Regions from separate parts of the Actinopolymorpha sp. NPDC004070 genome, predicted to be linked through region 2. Evidence: riboswitches for the same ligand, from Rfam matches in the RefSeq annotation. Region 2 holds a riboswitch; the other holds the start of a gene.
The links. Region 2 has a riboswitch for cyclic di-AMP ahead of ABZV93_RS21250 (NlpC/P60 family protein). Riboswitches for the same ligand answer to the same signal wherever they lie in the genome.
Positions count from the first base shown of each region.

Region 1: another riboswitch for cyclic di-AMP. It lies ahead of ABZV93_RS10005 (NlpC/P60 family protein); the one in region 2 lies ahead of ABZV93_RS21250 (NlpC/P60 family protein).

Region 1 covers NZ_JBEXMJ010000004.1:256,524-263,636, forward strand. Annotated here, with positions in the region: gene ABZV93_RS10000 (hypothetical protein) at 1-1,301, opposite strand, end outside; gene ABZV93_RS10005 (NlpC/P60 family protein) at 1,476-2,495, opposite strand; cyclic di-AMP (ydaO/yuaA leader) riboswitch at 2,506-2,674, opposite strand; gene ABZV93_RS10010 (hypothetical protein) at 2,877-3,218, opposite strand; gene ABZV93_RS10015 (NYN domain-containing protein) at 3,405-4,727, opposite strand; gene ABZV93_RS10020 (class I SAM-dependent methyltransferase) at 5,090-5,851, shown strand; gene ABZV93_RS10025 (DEDD exonuclease domain-containing protein) at 5,947-7,113, shown strand, end outside.
Region 2 covers NZ_JBEXMJ010000011.1:247,957-255,069, forward strand. Annotated here, with positions in the region: gene ABZV93_RS21230 (helix-turn-helix transcriptional regulator) at 1-194, shown strand, start outside; gene ABZV93_RS21235 (exo-alpha-sialidase) at 233-1,348, shown strand; gene ABZV93_RS21240 (hypothetical protein) at 1,357-1,641, shown strand; gene ABZV93_RS21245 (methyltransferase) at 1,682-2,374, opposite strand; gene ABZV93_RS21250 (NlpC/P60 family protein) at 2,599-3,732, opposite strand; cyclic di-AMP (ydaO/yuaA leader) riboswitch at 3,742-3,929, opposite strand; gene ABZV93_RS21255 (hypothetical protein) at 4,437-4,592, shown strand; gene ABZV93_RS21260 (alpha/beta hydrolase family protein) at 4,731-5,498, shown strand; gene ABZV93_RS21265 (ABC transporter substrate-binding protein) at 5,578-6,927, opposite strand; gene ABZV93_RS21270 (carbohydrate ABC transporter permease) at 6,947-7,113, opposite strand, start outside.

The sequences.
Region 1 (7,113 bases), on a different contig from region 2:
ACGTAGGCACGCCATCCCTGCACGAACCGGTCGGAGGACGTGCCGAGCACGCGCCGATAGACGCGCTCCTGGTCGGCCTTCGTCCGGGCACCGTCCATCGCGACGTAGAAGCGCAGGAGCGTGGCCTGGTCCCAGCGGTGCACGATGTAGCGGCAGGCCGTCCACGCCGCCTCGTACGCCTCGTCCAGCGCCTTGGCTCGTGGGTCGAACTCCGCACCGCCCGGCAACCCTCCCGGCGGGCCGCGTCGGTTCACGTCGCGCAGGAACTCGTGCGCGATCACCGCGGACGGCAACCCGGACCGGTGGAAGCCGACGTAGTCGGCGAAACCCTCTGACAGCCACACCGGCACGCCGCTCACGGTGGCGTGGGCCGCGACGTGGGTCGCCTCGTGGGTGAGGACGACGAGCCGGCCGAGACTGCCGATCCGGCCGAACGTGTGCGGGTTGACCACGATGTGCGAGGCGAGAGCCGGATCGGGTCGCCCGACCGAGGTCGTCACCGCCGCCACCGCGGTCTGGGTGTGTGAACCGACCCCGATCAGGCGTTCCATCTGCTGCTGGCTGGGCGGGACCAGAACGACGACGTACCGGTCCCAGCTTCTCCCCCACACCCCCGACACCCGCTGGACCGAGAGGTCGGCGGTGTGGGCGAAGCGTCGAAGCTCGTCCCGAGGGGCGGCTCCGGCCACCATGCTGTGCTCGCCGTGCACGACGTCGATCCGTTCGGTCAGCCACAGCGGCAGCGAGGAACCGGCATCCGGCCCTTCCCGGTCACCGGCGACGTAGCTCACTCCGTCGCGGTCCACGAACGCCATCCGCAGTGTGGTCCTCCACGGCTGGGTGTCGCCGCCCGCGAGCCGGAAGGAGAGTTCGGCCGAGGCGACCCAGGCGGACGGCCCGAGCGCGGCCCGCCGGGCCGGAGCGAACGCGTGCGAGTGGACGACCGGGGTGCCGAACCGCACCTGGCGCACCCGCATCCGCTGCAGGTTGTCGAAGGTACGGGCGGCTGTCGCGGCGAACGAACGGGCCCGCGGGTCGACCGTGGCGAGGTAGGCACGCCGGTCGTCCCGGCTGATCGCGGCGGCCTGCCGGCCGAGAACTTCCTGCGCGACCGCGACACGCTGAGCGGTGAGCTGTGCGCTCCTGGCGGCCGGCGTGGGCCGGACCGTCGGGGCGGCGGCCCATTCACGCGTGGGGCCGCGGGCGTCCAGTGAGCCGACCGCGGACGGAACGGCCGCTCCGGTCACCACCGCCACGGTGGACGCGAACACCCCGGACACCAGCAGGAAGCCGGCGACCAAGGCGGAGAGGGTCCGTGCAACGAACCGTCGGCGTGGAGCGACCCGACGGCGAACCCGCTGCGCAGAGTCGCCGATCACACCCGCATCGTACGGAAAGAGCTCGCCGCCTCTCCCGCTGAAAGAGGAGAGGCGGCGAGTGGACAGCTTTGTGCCGTACGAGGATTCCGCGGGACCCTATCCGGGTCGCACCGCTCCGGCGTACGGCATGTATCGCATCTGGATGTACTCGACGCTCTTGCCCGGGCGGGGCGCGTGCAGAACCATGCCGTTTCCGGCGTACAGGCCGATGTGGTGCCTGTCGGAGTAGAAGAGCACGAGGTCACCGGGCCGCAACTGCGAACGGGACACCTTGGCCGACATGGCGTACTGCGACCTGGAGGAGTGCGGAAGGGACACCCCCGCCTGCCGCCAGGCCATCATCGTCAGACCGGAGCAATCCCAGGTGCTCGGACCGGAGGCGCCGAAGACGTAGGGCTCACCCAACTGGGCACGGGCGAACGCCAGGGCGGTGGCACCCCGGCCGCTGCCGGACGGAAGCGGGATGCGCTCCTGCCCTCGCGAGGACCGGACCGCCGCCTGCTCGCGGGCCTGCACCCGGCGCCGTTCGGCGGCGGTGAGGCGGCTGAGCACGGACTTGGCCTTGGCGGCGTTGGCGTCGGCCTGCTTCTTCCGGGCCTTCGCGGCGTCACGGGCGTCGCGGAGGCGGTTCAGCTCCGCCTGCCTGGCCGCCTTCTGCTCGGACAGACGCTTCTGCTCGGACTGGAGCTGGCGGAGGAGGTCACCCTGCTGGCCCGCGAACGCCTCCGCGGTGCTCATCTGCGCGATGTACTCCTTGGGGTCCTTCGCGACCAGAAGCTGCACCGTGCTGTCGACGGCACCCGCGCGGTATTCTGCGGCGGCGTACTGGCCGATCTGGCCACGCAGTGCGTCCAGGCCCTTCTGCCGCCGGGCCACGTCGACGTCGAGCTTGCCGAGGCGGCGGCCGATGTCCCTGGTCTGGTCGTTCAGCTCGTTGGCCTGCTCGGCGGCCTTCTCCGCCTGCGCGTACAGGTCGTCGACCTGCTTGCGAACCTGGCCGATGTCGCGGCGGGGCTCGGCGTAACTGGCCCCGGGAACCGCGGCGACGAGCGCGACGGCGGCGGTGCCGACGGCGAGCAGCGCGCGCCCGGGTGGGCAGGTGCGGCGATTGGACATCGGGCGGTGAGCCCCTTCTCCTCGGACGCCTACCGGGTCAGCTGACGGGTTCGGGCCGGGAAGTCGCCCTACGGTGGCCCGCCGGTCAACGTGGACCGCCAGGGCCGCCGATTCACCCCGGAAACCTGGGTCCCCGGCTCTCCTCCGGGTGGCCGGTGGAGACTAAGCGGGTGCCCGCGCCGGCTGGGTAGCCGACTTACGCAGAACGGACACTTCGGGCGGCACTGTAGTGACCGCGCCCGAGACTTTTCAAATCCGACCGACGTCGTGCGCGCACATATCACCGAAACAGGTGCCGCTGTCCCGGGTCACGCCGACACGCGGCCGTCGCCGATCGTGGCGACTTCCACACTCCCCGCTCCCGGTGGTGTCCCGGACCGGTCACCGGGCGGCCGACATGCCGTTCCGGTGCGGCGTCTCCGGCTCCGCGAGCCACGGCGGGTGGTCGGGTGACCAGAGGCCGGATTCGGCCAGCACCCGCAATGCCTTCCGGTCCGCGTCGTCGAGCTCGAACCCCACTTCGCCGAACTCCGGCGGGGTCACTCCCGACGCCTCCAGCCACGCCGCGTCGACCGCGACCGGCTCCACCTGCGCCGGCGCGGGCCCGACGGGCTCGACGCCCACCGGCTCGATCGACGCGGGTGGCGCACCGAGAACGACCGCGACCACGCAGTCCTCACAGTGACGCTCCCGCACCGCGCAGCGATCGCACTGGATCCGCATGCTGCCCTCCGTCCGTCTCCTCGGCGGCCGTTCGCCCGGCACCTGGTGGCGCCTGTCTCGCGTCCGGCATCGCCGTTGCCGAAAACGTTAGACATGACCACCGACAGTGCCCTCGGACCAGAGTGGGGACGGTTCGCGCGGGACAGCTCGGATCGGCCCGGGGTGAGCCTCGAAACGATGCCGCGGTCAGCGCGCCAGCAGACGCACCAGCGCGTCGGAGGCGATCGGCCGGGCGCCGGAGCGGCGTACCCCGTCCGCGATCTCACGGTCGCTGGAGACGACCACCACCGGACGGCCCTCGGGCTCGGCCGCGACCAGCTGGCGGATCACGTCGTCGGCGCTGATCCCGGCCGGGCTGAACCGGACACGCACACCTCTCGGTGTGTTCAGCGGCGGCGGCACGGCGAGCTTCGCCCCGTCGAAGACGCAGGTCACCTCGGCGCCGGTCCGAGCGGCCACGCCGCCCAGCGCGGTCACCAGGCGGGTGCGCTGAGTCTCCAGCGGAAGGGTCGGCCAGGCCGTCTTGGTCACGTTGTAGCCGTCCACGACCAGGTGGACCTGCGGCACGGTGAGCAGCGTCTCCAGCGGTATGACGCCCTCCGGACCGGACGGCAGCCCACCGACGGCAGCTTCCCTCGCCGGCACCGAGTCGGCCGGCCGTGACTGGGTGGGCGGCAGTGCGAGCTCGCGCCGCAGCCCCTGGGCGGCGTCCACCAGCGTGTCCAGCAGCAGCCGCAACCGGACGCTCGCCAGGTCCCGGCCCTCCCTCGCGGAGCGGCGGTTCACCTCGATGGCGGCTTCCGCGTCCGCGATGCGCGTTCGCAGCCGGCGCAGCTCGGCGTCCGCACGGGCGGTGTCGGCCGCCGCCTCCTCCCTGGCCCGGGCGGCCAGCTCCGCCTGCCGGGCCGCCTCCTCCTCCGCCGCCCGTGCCCGCTCCCGGGCCTGGCGCAGCGTCCGCCGCAGGGTGGCGTTCTCCTCCTTCAGCGCGGCGAGCTCGTGCCGGCGGCGATCGCGTTCCTGGCGTACTCCGGCGCGCGCCTCGGCCACCTGCTCCCGCAACCGGGTGAGCGACTCCGACTCGCGCTCACCGGCCAGCGTGGCGGTCTCGCGTTCGAGCTGGTCGAGCACCTCGCCGACGACGACCTCCCAGCCCAGTGGCCGCAGGACGTACGCCGTGGCGGCGACGTCCATCGGATCGACCGCGGACGGCCGGCGCCCCTCGGCGACCGCCGCGGCGAGATCGGGCACGAGGTTCCGGATGCGGTCGGCCACGCGGGCACGGAAGTCCGCGTCGGCGTCGACGGCGGCCGCGATGGGGATGGCCGCCAGCCGGGCGCGCCGGCCCGGAGCGAACCGGGCGAACGGCCGCAGCGCGGACGGCACCTCGTCGGCGGCCAGCTCGCCGAGGGTGTCCGAGGCCATCCCGACGACGCGCTGGCGCACCGGTTCGGGCAGCGGCCGGCCGAGGTCGTCGGGCGGGTCCTGCGGCGCCGCTGCTCCGTTGCTCACGGCTGCGAGCGTATCGGCGCACCGGCTCGCTCGGGCGCAACTCCCGCCGCGGCCCCCGGCCGGAACACGTCGGTGGAGAATGCCCGGCATGCGACGTCTGCCACACGGTTACACCAACCGCACCGTCGGCGACGGTGCGGTGGTGGTCAAGGGCGTTCAGCACCCGATGGGAACCCGGCGGCGAAGGAGCGCGGCAGTGGGCCCGGCGCGCGGCCGCGACCGTGGCCTGGTCCGAATGAGAGCGCAGCGTGACGCCCGGAGGGCGACAGACGCTGGATGAGACGCTGAGCCGGACGCCCGGGCAGGCGCACACGGCGAGGTGGCGCCGAACGCCCGACCGAAGCGTGGTTAACTTCGCCAGCGTGACGACGAAGGACCGCGAGAACCTCCTCTACCAGCTGCGATACGCCCTGCGAAACCCGGCGAAAGTACCGCCTTACGCCCGGCGGCTCGCCCGGGACACGGTGCTGCGTCTTCGCAACCGCGACCACGTGGACTACTACCGGGCGGTGATGAAGTCCGACGCGTCCCGCAGCGCCGAGGCCGCGGTGGGCAGCAAGTCGCACGCACGCTGGCTGGCCCTGGGCCGGATGCAGTTCGACTACCTCGTCGAGCACGGTCTGAAGCCCGGCCACCGGATGCTCGAGATCGGCTGCGGAAACCTCCGCGCCGGACGGTTGTTCATCGATCACCTCGACGCCGGCAACTACTACGGGATCGACATCTCTCCCGACATCCTGATCGCCGCCCAGCTGACGCTGGTCGAGGACGGCCTGCAGGCCAAGCTCCCGCACCTCACACCGGTGCGCGACCTGAGGTTCGAGTTCCTTCCGGACGCGTACTTCGACGTGGTGCACGCGCACAGCGTCTTCTCCCACTCCCCGCTCCCGGTGATCGAGGAGTGTTTCGCCCACGTCGGGCGCGTCCTCGCCCCCAGCGGGTTCTTCGACTTCACCTTCGACCGCACCGAGGGACGAGAGCACCAGGTGCTGCGCGAGGACTTCTACTACCGCACCGAGACCCTCTTGCAGCTCGCCCAGCGGCACGGCCTGCGCGGAGAGTTCATGGCCGACTGGGAGAAGCGGCCGCACGGCCAGTCGAAGATCCGCCTGCGGCGCGCCTGACCGCCTGACCCGCGTTCGGTCCGCCACGGGCGAGGACCGGACCCCAGGCGCGCCGTTTCGGCCGGTTGTCGGTGGCCGCCCGTAGCGTCTGGCCCATGACCGTCGCGGAACCCTCCCTGCCCGTCCAGGCGAGCTTCGACGAGCTCGGCACCCCTTTGCGGGACGTGACCTTCTGTGTGGTCGACCTGGAGACCACCGGGAGTTCGCCGCAGCAGGCCGGGATCACCGAGATCGGTGCGGTGAAGGTCCGGGCGGGCGAGGTGCTCGGCGAGTTCCAGACGCTGGTCAACCCGGGCTCGGCGATCCCGCCGTTCATCGCCGTGCTCACCGGCATCACCGACTCGATGGTGGCCTCCGCCCCACCTCTCGGTGCCGCGCTGCCGGCGTTCCTGGAGTTCGCGCACGGCTGCGTGCTCGTGGCGCACAACGCGCCCTTCGACGTGGGATTCCTCCGGGCCGCCGCGCAGGAGCACGGCCGGCCCTGGCCGTCGTTCGAGGTCCTGGACACCGCCCGGCTGGCCCGTCGGGTCCTCACCCGCGACGACGCACCCAACTGCAAGCTCGCCACCCTTGCACGCTTCTTCCGTTCCGGCACCGTTCCCCAGCACCGTGCCCTCGGCGACGCCCGGGCGACCGTCGACGTCCTGCACGGGCTGTTCGAGCGTCTCGGCCCGCTGGGCGTGCACTCACTGGAGGAGCTGGCCGCGTTCAGCTCGCGGGTCTCCCCCGCCCAGCGCCGCAAACGCCACCTCGCCGACCAGCTGCCACACGCGCCCGGGGTCTACGTCTTCACCGACGACCGCGGCCGGGTGCTCTACGTCGGCAAGTCCAAGGACCTCCGCACCCGGGTGCGCACCTACTTCACGGCGTCGGAGACCCGTTCGCGGATGGGCGAGATGGTGAGCCTCGCGGCGAAGGTGACCGGCATCGAGTGCGCCACCCCGCTGGAGGCGGAGGTACGCGAGCTGCGCCTCATCGCCGCGCACAAGCCGCGGTACAACCGCCGGTCCAGATTCCCCGAGCGCGCGACCTGGCTCAAGATCACGGTGGAGCCGTTCCCGCGGCTGTCGCTGGTCCGCGAGGTGAAGGCCGACGCGGCGACCTATCTCGGTCCGTTCGGCTCGCGGCGGGTGGCAGAGCGGGCCGTCGCCGCGATCCACGAGGCGTTCCCCATCCGGCAGTGCACCCAGCGGCTCTCCCGCACCCCGCGCGCCGGCTCCGCGTGCGTGCTGGCCGAGATGGACCGGTGCGTGGCACCCTGC
Region 2 (7,113 bases):
GCGGTCACTCGCCGTGGCCGGTGCGAGTGACGCCGAGCGCGCCGCCGATCCACCGCGACGTCCACCTCGACCTCACGCCGTCCTGGTCCGCGCCTGTCGTCGTGGCGCTACCGCCACTGGCCTGCGGAAGCGCAAGATTGGAGAAGACGGCGGCCGGTCGGACCGCTAGCTTGACCTCGGGGCACGCAGGGTAGACAGCTGCGCGGCGCGGGCCGCGACGAAGGAGCACACAGTGAGCGGCGTACGCGTTCTGGTCGGCACCCGCAAGGGCGCCTTCATCCTCACCTCCGACGGCCGGCGCCAGGACTGGAACGTCGACGGACCACACTTCCCCGGCTGGGAGGTCTACCACGTGAAGGGGTCGCCGGCCGATCCCGACCGCCTGTACGCCGCGCAGTCCGGAGGCTGGTTCGGTCAGGTGATGCAGCGCTCCGACGACGGCGGAAAGACCTGGCAGCCGGTCGGCAACGACTTCAGTTACGACGGCACTCCCGGAACCCACCAGTGGTACGACGGCACCCCGCACCCCTGGGAGTTCGCCCGGGTGTGGCACCTGGAGCCCTCGGCGAGCGACCCCGACACCGTCTACGCCGGAGTCGAGGACGCCGCGTTGTTCCGTACCACCGACGGCGGCCAGTCCTGGGCCGAGGTGCCCGGCCTGCGCAACCACGGGTCCGGGTCCCACTGGCAGCCCGGCGCCGGCGGCATGTGCCTGCACACGATCCTGCTCCACCCCACCGACCCCGAGCGGATCTTCGTCGCCATCTCCGCCGCCGGGGCGTTCCGCACCGACGACGGTGGCAAGAGCTGGCAGCCGATCAACCGCGGCCTGAAGTCCGAGGGCATCCCCGACCCGAATGCCGAGGTCGGCCACTGCGTCCACCGCCTCACGATGCACCCGTCCCGCCCGGACGTGCTGTACATGCAGAAGCACTGGGACGTCATGCGCAGCGACGACGCCGGCGACTCGTGGTACGAGATCAGCGGCAACCTGCCCACCGACTTCGGCTTCCCGATCGACGTCCACGCGCACGAGCCGGAGACCGTCTACGTCGTCCCGATCACCAGCGACTCCCACCACTTCCCGCCCGAGGGGAAGCTGCGCGTCTACCGCAGCCGCACCGGCGGCAACGACTGGGAGCCGCTGACGAAGGGGCTCCCGCAGAGCCACTGCTACGTCAACGTGCTGCGCGACGCGATGGCGGTCGACTCGCTGGACTCCTGCGGTGTCTACTTCGGTACGACCGGCGGCCAGGTCTACGCCTCCGCCGACGCCGGCGACTCCTGGGCACCGATCGTGCGCGATCTGCCGGCGGTCCTGTCCGTCGAAGTCCAGACGCTGCCATGATCCGGGTCGTGCTCCCCGCGCACCTGCGCAGCCTGTCGGGGGCCGACCGCGAGGTGCGGCTGGAGGTGCCCGGCGAGCCGACCCAGGCGCTGGTGCTGGACGCTCTGGAGGCCCGCTATCCGATGCTGCGGGGCACGATCCGCGACCCGAAGACTCGCCGGCGGCGGGCGTTCGTCCGGTTCTTCGCGTGCCAGCAGGACCTCTCCCACGACGATCCCGACAAGCCGCTGCCCGGCGAGGTGGCCGATGGCACCGAGCCGTTCCTGGTGGTCGGCGCCATGGCGGGCGGCTGAGCGGCAGTTCAGCCGGCCGCCCGGCGGGCTGGTCCGTCGGTCAGGTCGTCACGGGGACGGCGCGTACCCACGTTCCGTCCTCGGTGAGGTAGGCGTCCACCCGCAGCGCCACCTCGGCCAGCGCCTGCTCGAACTGCTCGGTGGTCAGCGGCCGGGAGAGGAACGTCTGCGTCCACACCGCGTCGGGGAAGGCGTACTCGAAAAGCACCGAGTTCACGCCGGGGCCGACGGGTTCGGACGAGACGACCCGGGCGACCCCGTCGCCGATCGGGCGCTCCCGGGGGACCACGTCGTGCCAGTCCCGGCCTTCCCGCTGGATCAGCACGCATCCGCCCGGCGCGAGATGGTTCAGGCAGGTACGCAGCAACCCCCGGCGGACATCCTCTGATCCGGCATGCACCAGGAACGACGCCAGGAGCACGACGTCGAAGCGTTCACCGAGGTCCAGCGTCTCGATCGGACTGAGCACGGTGCGAGCACCTCGGACGCGTTCCAGCATCTCCGGGGACTCGTCCACCGCGGTCACCGTGAACCCACGCTCGAGGAGGGGGTGCGTCGTCCGCCCGACGCCGCAGCCGAGCTCGAGGATCGTGGCGTCGGCCGGCACCGACGCGGCGATCAGGTCGGGCGAGTCGTCCACGGGGATCCTGCTGTAGAGCTCGACCGCGCAGCCGTCCGGTGTGATCGCTCCCGGCCCGGTGCCGTGGTAGCCCTCTCGCCGTCGTACTTCCATTCCGGCCACTCCTCCCGCTCGGTTGCACTTCTCGTTCGGTCAACGACGCAACCGGGCAGGTAGCTCCCTGGTGGCCGCCCACCGCGCGGTCCGCCCGAACGAGGCGGGTGACCGCGGGAGAACGCGGTGCACATGGAGCTGGACAGCACGACAGGCGCTGACGCCAGCGGGGGGTTCCGGCATCAACGCCTGTCGTGGTTCGGGGGGCGCGGAGGGTGCGCGGCCTAGCCGGGCCGCACCGCTCCGGCGTAGGGCATGTACGCCATCTTGATGTACTCGACGGTCTTACCCGGGCGCGGCGCGTGGATGACCATGCCGTTGCCCGCGTAGATGCCCACGTGGTGACGGTCGCTGTAGAAGAGCACCAGGTCGCCGGGCCGCAGCTGCGACTTGGAGATCTTGGTGGAGATGGCGTACTGCGAACGCGAGGAGTGGGGCAGCGAGACGCCGGCCGCGCGCCACGCGCCCATGGTGAGGCCGGAGCAGTCCCAGCTGTTGGGGCCGGCCGCACCGAAGACGTACGGCTCACCGAGCTGGGCCCTGGCGAACGCCAGGGCGGTCGCGCCGCGGCCACTGCCGGAGGGAGCCGGAGCAGGCTTGGGGGCGGGCGCGGGGCCCGGGTTGGACGGGAGGTCGGACTTCGGGGTGGTGCGGCCACCGCCGGTGCTGCGGGTCGACCGGGACTGGGCCTGCTCCCGTGCGGCCTGCTCGCGGGCGGCCTTCTCACGTGCAGCCTTCTCGGCGGCCGCGATGCGCCGCTTCTGCTCGGCGGTGAGGCGTTCGAGCAGCGCCTTGGCCTCCGCGACGTTACGCAGTGCGGTCTTTCGGCGGGCGTCGGCCTGGCTCTTGGCCTCGCGGTAACTCGCGAGCTCCGCCGACCGGGCCGCGCGCTGCTCGGCGAGCCTCTTCTGGCCCTCCTGCAGCTGCCGGAGCATGTCGCCCTGCTGCGCGTCGACGACCTTGACAGTGCGCATCCGGGCGAGGTACTCGTTCGGGTCCTTCGAGACCGCGAGCTGGGCGGTCATGTCGACGTTGCCGGCGCGGTACTGAGCCGCGGCGAACTGACCGATGTCGCCACGCAGCGCGCTCACCCGCTGCTGCTGGCGAGTGACGTCGGCGTCGAGGCTACGGACCCGGCGGTTGATGGCCGTCATCTTGTCACCCAGCTCGTTGGCCTGCTCGGTGACCTTCTCGGCCTTCGCGTACAGCTCGTCGACCTGCTGTCGGACCTCGCCGATGCTGCGCGTCGACGGCTCGGCGTAGCTCGAACCAGGAAGCGCGACCAGCGCGGCCAGCGTCGCCGTGGTGGTGCCGACGACGAACAACGCGCGCCCTGATCGGGCCCTGCGGGTTGTCACAGGCGGATGCCTTTCTTCCTCAACGCCTACCGGGTGAGCTGACGGGTTCGGGCCGGGAAGTTGCCCTACGGCGGACCTGGCGGTCAAGGTGCGACCGTCACGCCTGCCGATTCACCCCAGAAAACATGTGGTTCCCCGGCTCCCCGCAGGACCGATCCACTCGGATCGACCCAACAGGGACTAAGCGAGACATCTGCGCCGACCGGGACGGCCGACTCAAACTGGACAGATATCTGATGGAGACCATAGTGACCAGTCCGTGATCAATCAACACCGGCACCCCCGAGAAGTTGTCCGGAGATTCGACATTCGCAAAGTTTGTTCCCGCGTCGTGGGATCACAGCGGCGAACAGCCAAGTCACAGGTCGTCGAGGACGCCCACCGACGCCCTCCCGACCCGTCGTCGCGCGTCGTACGGCGTGGGGGCCCGAGTAGTAAGAGGGCGCGGAACCTGCCCCAGCCGGCGCGGAAGCATCTCGGCGCGACCACGGGTGCCGGCCTGCAAGGGGCCGCAGCGCGCGCATGCCTGGCTGCGGCAGGACATCGGAACATCGCAGTGCGGCCACATACGGCGAATGATCACAGTCTGGATACGGATCCCGGACACAGCCCCGGAAGACCGCTACGCTGCAGCACCGAAAACCCCGGTGCGGATCGGTTAACCGCCCGCCCGGTGACCCCCTAGAAAAGATGAGGCAGTCACTGTGATCATCCTCGGCATCATCCTCACGATCCTGGGCTTCGCCCTGGGCATCTCGATCCTCTCGACTATCGGCATCATCCTGCTGGTCATCGGAGTGGTGCTCTTCATCCTCGGAGCTATCGGCCGGCCGGTCGGTGGCCGGAAGGTCTGGTTCTGACCCGAGCGGTCCTCTGAGCCAACCGGTCCATCCGCCGCATGACGGCGGGCGACCGGGTTCGGCCGTTGCGCTGGCAGCCTTCCTTCGGGAAGGCTGCCAGCGACGTGCTTTTCCGGCCACAGTGAAGGACTTCCGCCGATGGCGTTGCTGCGTTGCGACTTCTTCTCCGAGGCACTCGAGCTCAGCACCTCGATGACGGTGATCCTGCCGCAGGAGACGACCACCCAGATCGGGATGTCCGGGGCCGCACGCGAAGGCGGTGCCCCCGTCCTCTATCTCCTGCACGGTCTGAGCGACGACGACACCATCTGGCTGCGGCGTACGTCCATCGAACGCTACGTGTCCACCCTCGGCCTCGCGGTCGTCATGCCTGCTGTGCACCGCAGCTTCTACGCCGACGAACTGCACGGCAACCGCTACTGGACGTTCCTTTCGGAGGAGCTTCCCTCGCTCGTCGGCCGGTTCTTCCGGGTGTCCGACCGGCGGGAGGACACGTTCGTCGCCGGCCTGTCGATGGGTGGGTACGGCGCCGTCAAGTGGGCCTTGCGCCAGCCGGAACGCTTCGCGGCGGCGGCCAGCCTTTCCGGTGCGCTCGACGTGGCCGACCCCGGTCTGCGGGAAGGCCGTGGCGGGCTCATCGACCGGGTCTTCGGCGACGAGGTCCGCGGCACCGACAACGACCTGCTGTGGTTGCTGGAGCAGGCCGCGAAGTCCGGCCGGGAGCTGCCGGCGCTACACGTCTCCTGCGGCACCGAGGATCACCTGCTGGCCCACAACCAAGCGTTCGTCGACACCGCCCGGCGCCTGGACGTGCCCGTCACGGTGGAGTACGAGCCGGGCGAGCACGAGTGGGGCCTGTGGGACCGCAAGATCCAGGACGTGCTCCGCTGGCTGCCGCTGTCCTGACGGCAGGCTGAGCGACCCCGGGCGGACCTGCCGCCCGGGGCACCACTCCGGCTCTCTGACTGCCGGCTACCGCCGACGGCTACTTGTAGTGCTTGGTGTAGCTCTCCTCGATCAGGTCGGCCCTGGACTGCAGCTGCTTCTGCAGCCGGCCGAACACCGCATCCACCGACTCGGTGGAGGAGTACAGCTTCTGCAGGCCGACGTCCATCATGTAACCGGCGTTGGACACCAGCGGGCGAACGAGGTCCTGCGGCTTGGTCTTCGGCAGCTGCCGCAGGGCGGTGGAGAAGTTGTCGTCCTGCTTGGTCAGCGCCACCAGCTTGGGGTCCTTCTGGGCCGCCTTCACCACCGGCAGGTAACCGCTGGCCATCGTCCACTGCGCCGACTTCGCGGGCTGGGCGAGGAACCGCAGGAACTCGAACGCCGCCTGCTTACGCTCGGCCGGGGCGTCCCGCAGGATCCCGAACCCGCTGCCCCCGGTGGGACAACCGAAGGCACCCTCGTGCTCGGGCAGGAAACCGGTGCCGATCTCGAAGCCCCCGGCCTTGGCCAGCTCGGAGGTGTTCTTCAGGCTGCCCGTGCTGAGTACGGTGCACGCGGTGACGCCCTGGCCGAAGTCGATGTCCGGCGTCTGGGAGAGGTAGGCGGCACGGTCCTTGCGGATGAAGTCGACCATCCACCGGCCGGCTGCCAGCGCCGGCTCGTCGCCGATGCTGATGTCCAGGCCCTTGGAGAAATTGCCGCCCCAGACCCAGACGTTGTTCTGGAAGTACCAGCTGGCGTAGGTGCCGCCCATCGCGAACGCCTTGGGCGTACCGCCCTTGCCCTTCACCTTCATCATCGCCGGCGCCCACTCGCGGAACTCCTCCCAGCTGCGGGGCGCCCGCGCGGGAAGCCCAGCCCGGGAGAAGATCTGCTTGTTGTAGTAGAAGAGCGGCGTGCTCCGGGCGAACGGTATCCACCACGTTCTGCCTTGGACCGTGCCCTCCTCGATGAACTGGTCGATGTAGGTGTGCGGGCCCAGCCGGTCGTCGAAGTAGGAGTTCACCGGCTCCAGTGCGTCGGCCAGGTGCATCTTGCGCCAGGTGATCTCGGAGAAGACCGCCAGGTCGGGAATCTGTTTGGCGATGATCGCCGCCGCGACCTTCTGCATCGTCTGCTCGTAGCTGCCCTGGAACTGCGCCTCGACGAAGATGCCGTTCTGCGACTGGTTGAACTCGTCTATCAGCTTCTGCAGCGCTTCCTGCAGGATCCCGCCGAAGGAGTGCCAGGCGACGACGTGGGTACGCCCGCGATACTCGCGCGGCGTGGCGCCGATGACCTGGGTGTAGGCACTGCCCCCGCAGCCGGCGAGCGCGCCCATTCCCACTCCGCCGAGCGTGGCCAGGAAGCCGCGGCGGCTCCACCGCGACATGTCGTTCCCCGTCATGCTTCTCCTCATGCCGCCGTCAACCCTTCGTTGCGCCCTGGGTGAGCCCCGCGATGATCTGCCGCTGCGCGAAGAAGAACACCACCAGCGGCGGCAGGACGACGAACACCGTCGCCGCCATCACCGCACCCCAGTTGGTGAAACCCTCGACGTTCTTCAGCATCAGCAGTCCGACCGGCAGGGTCC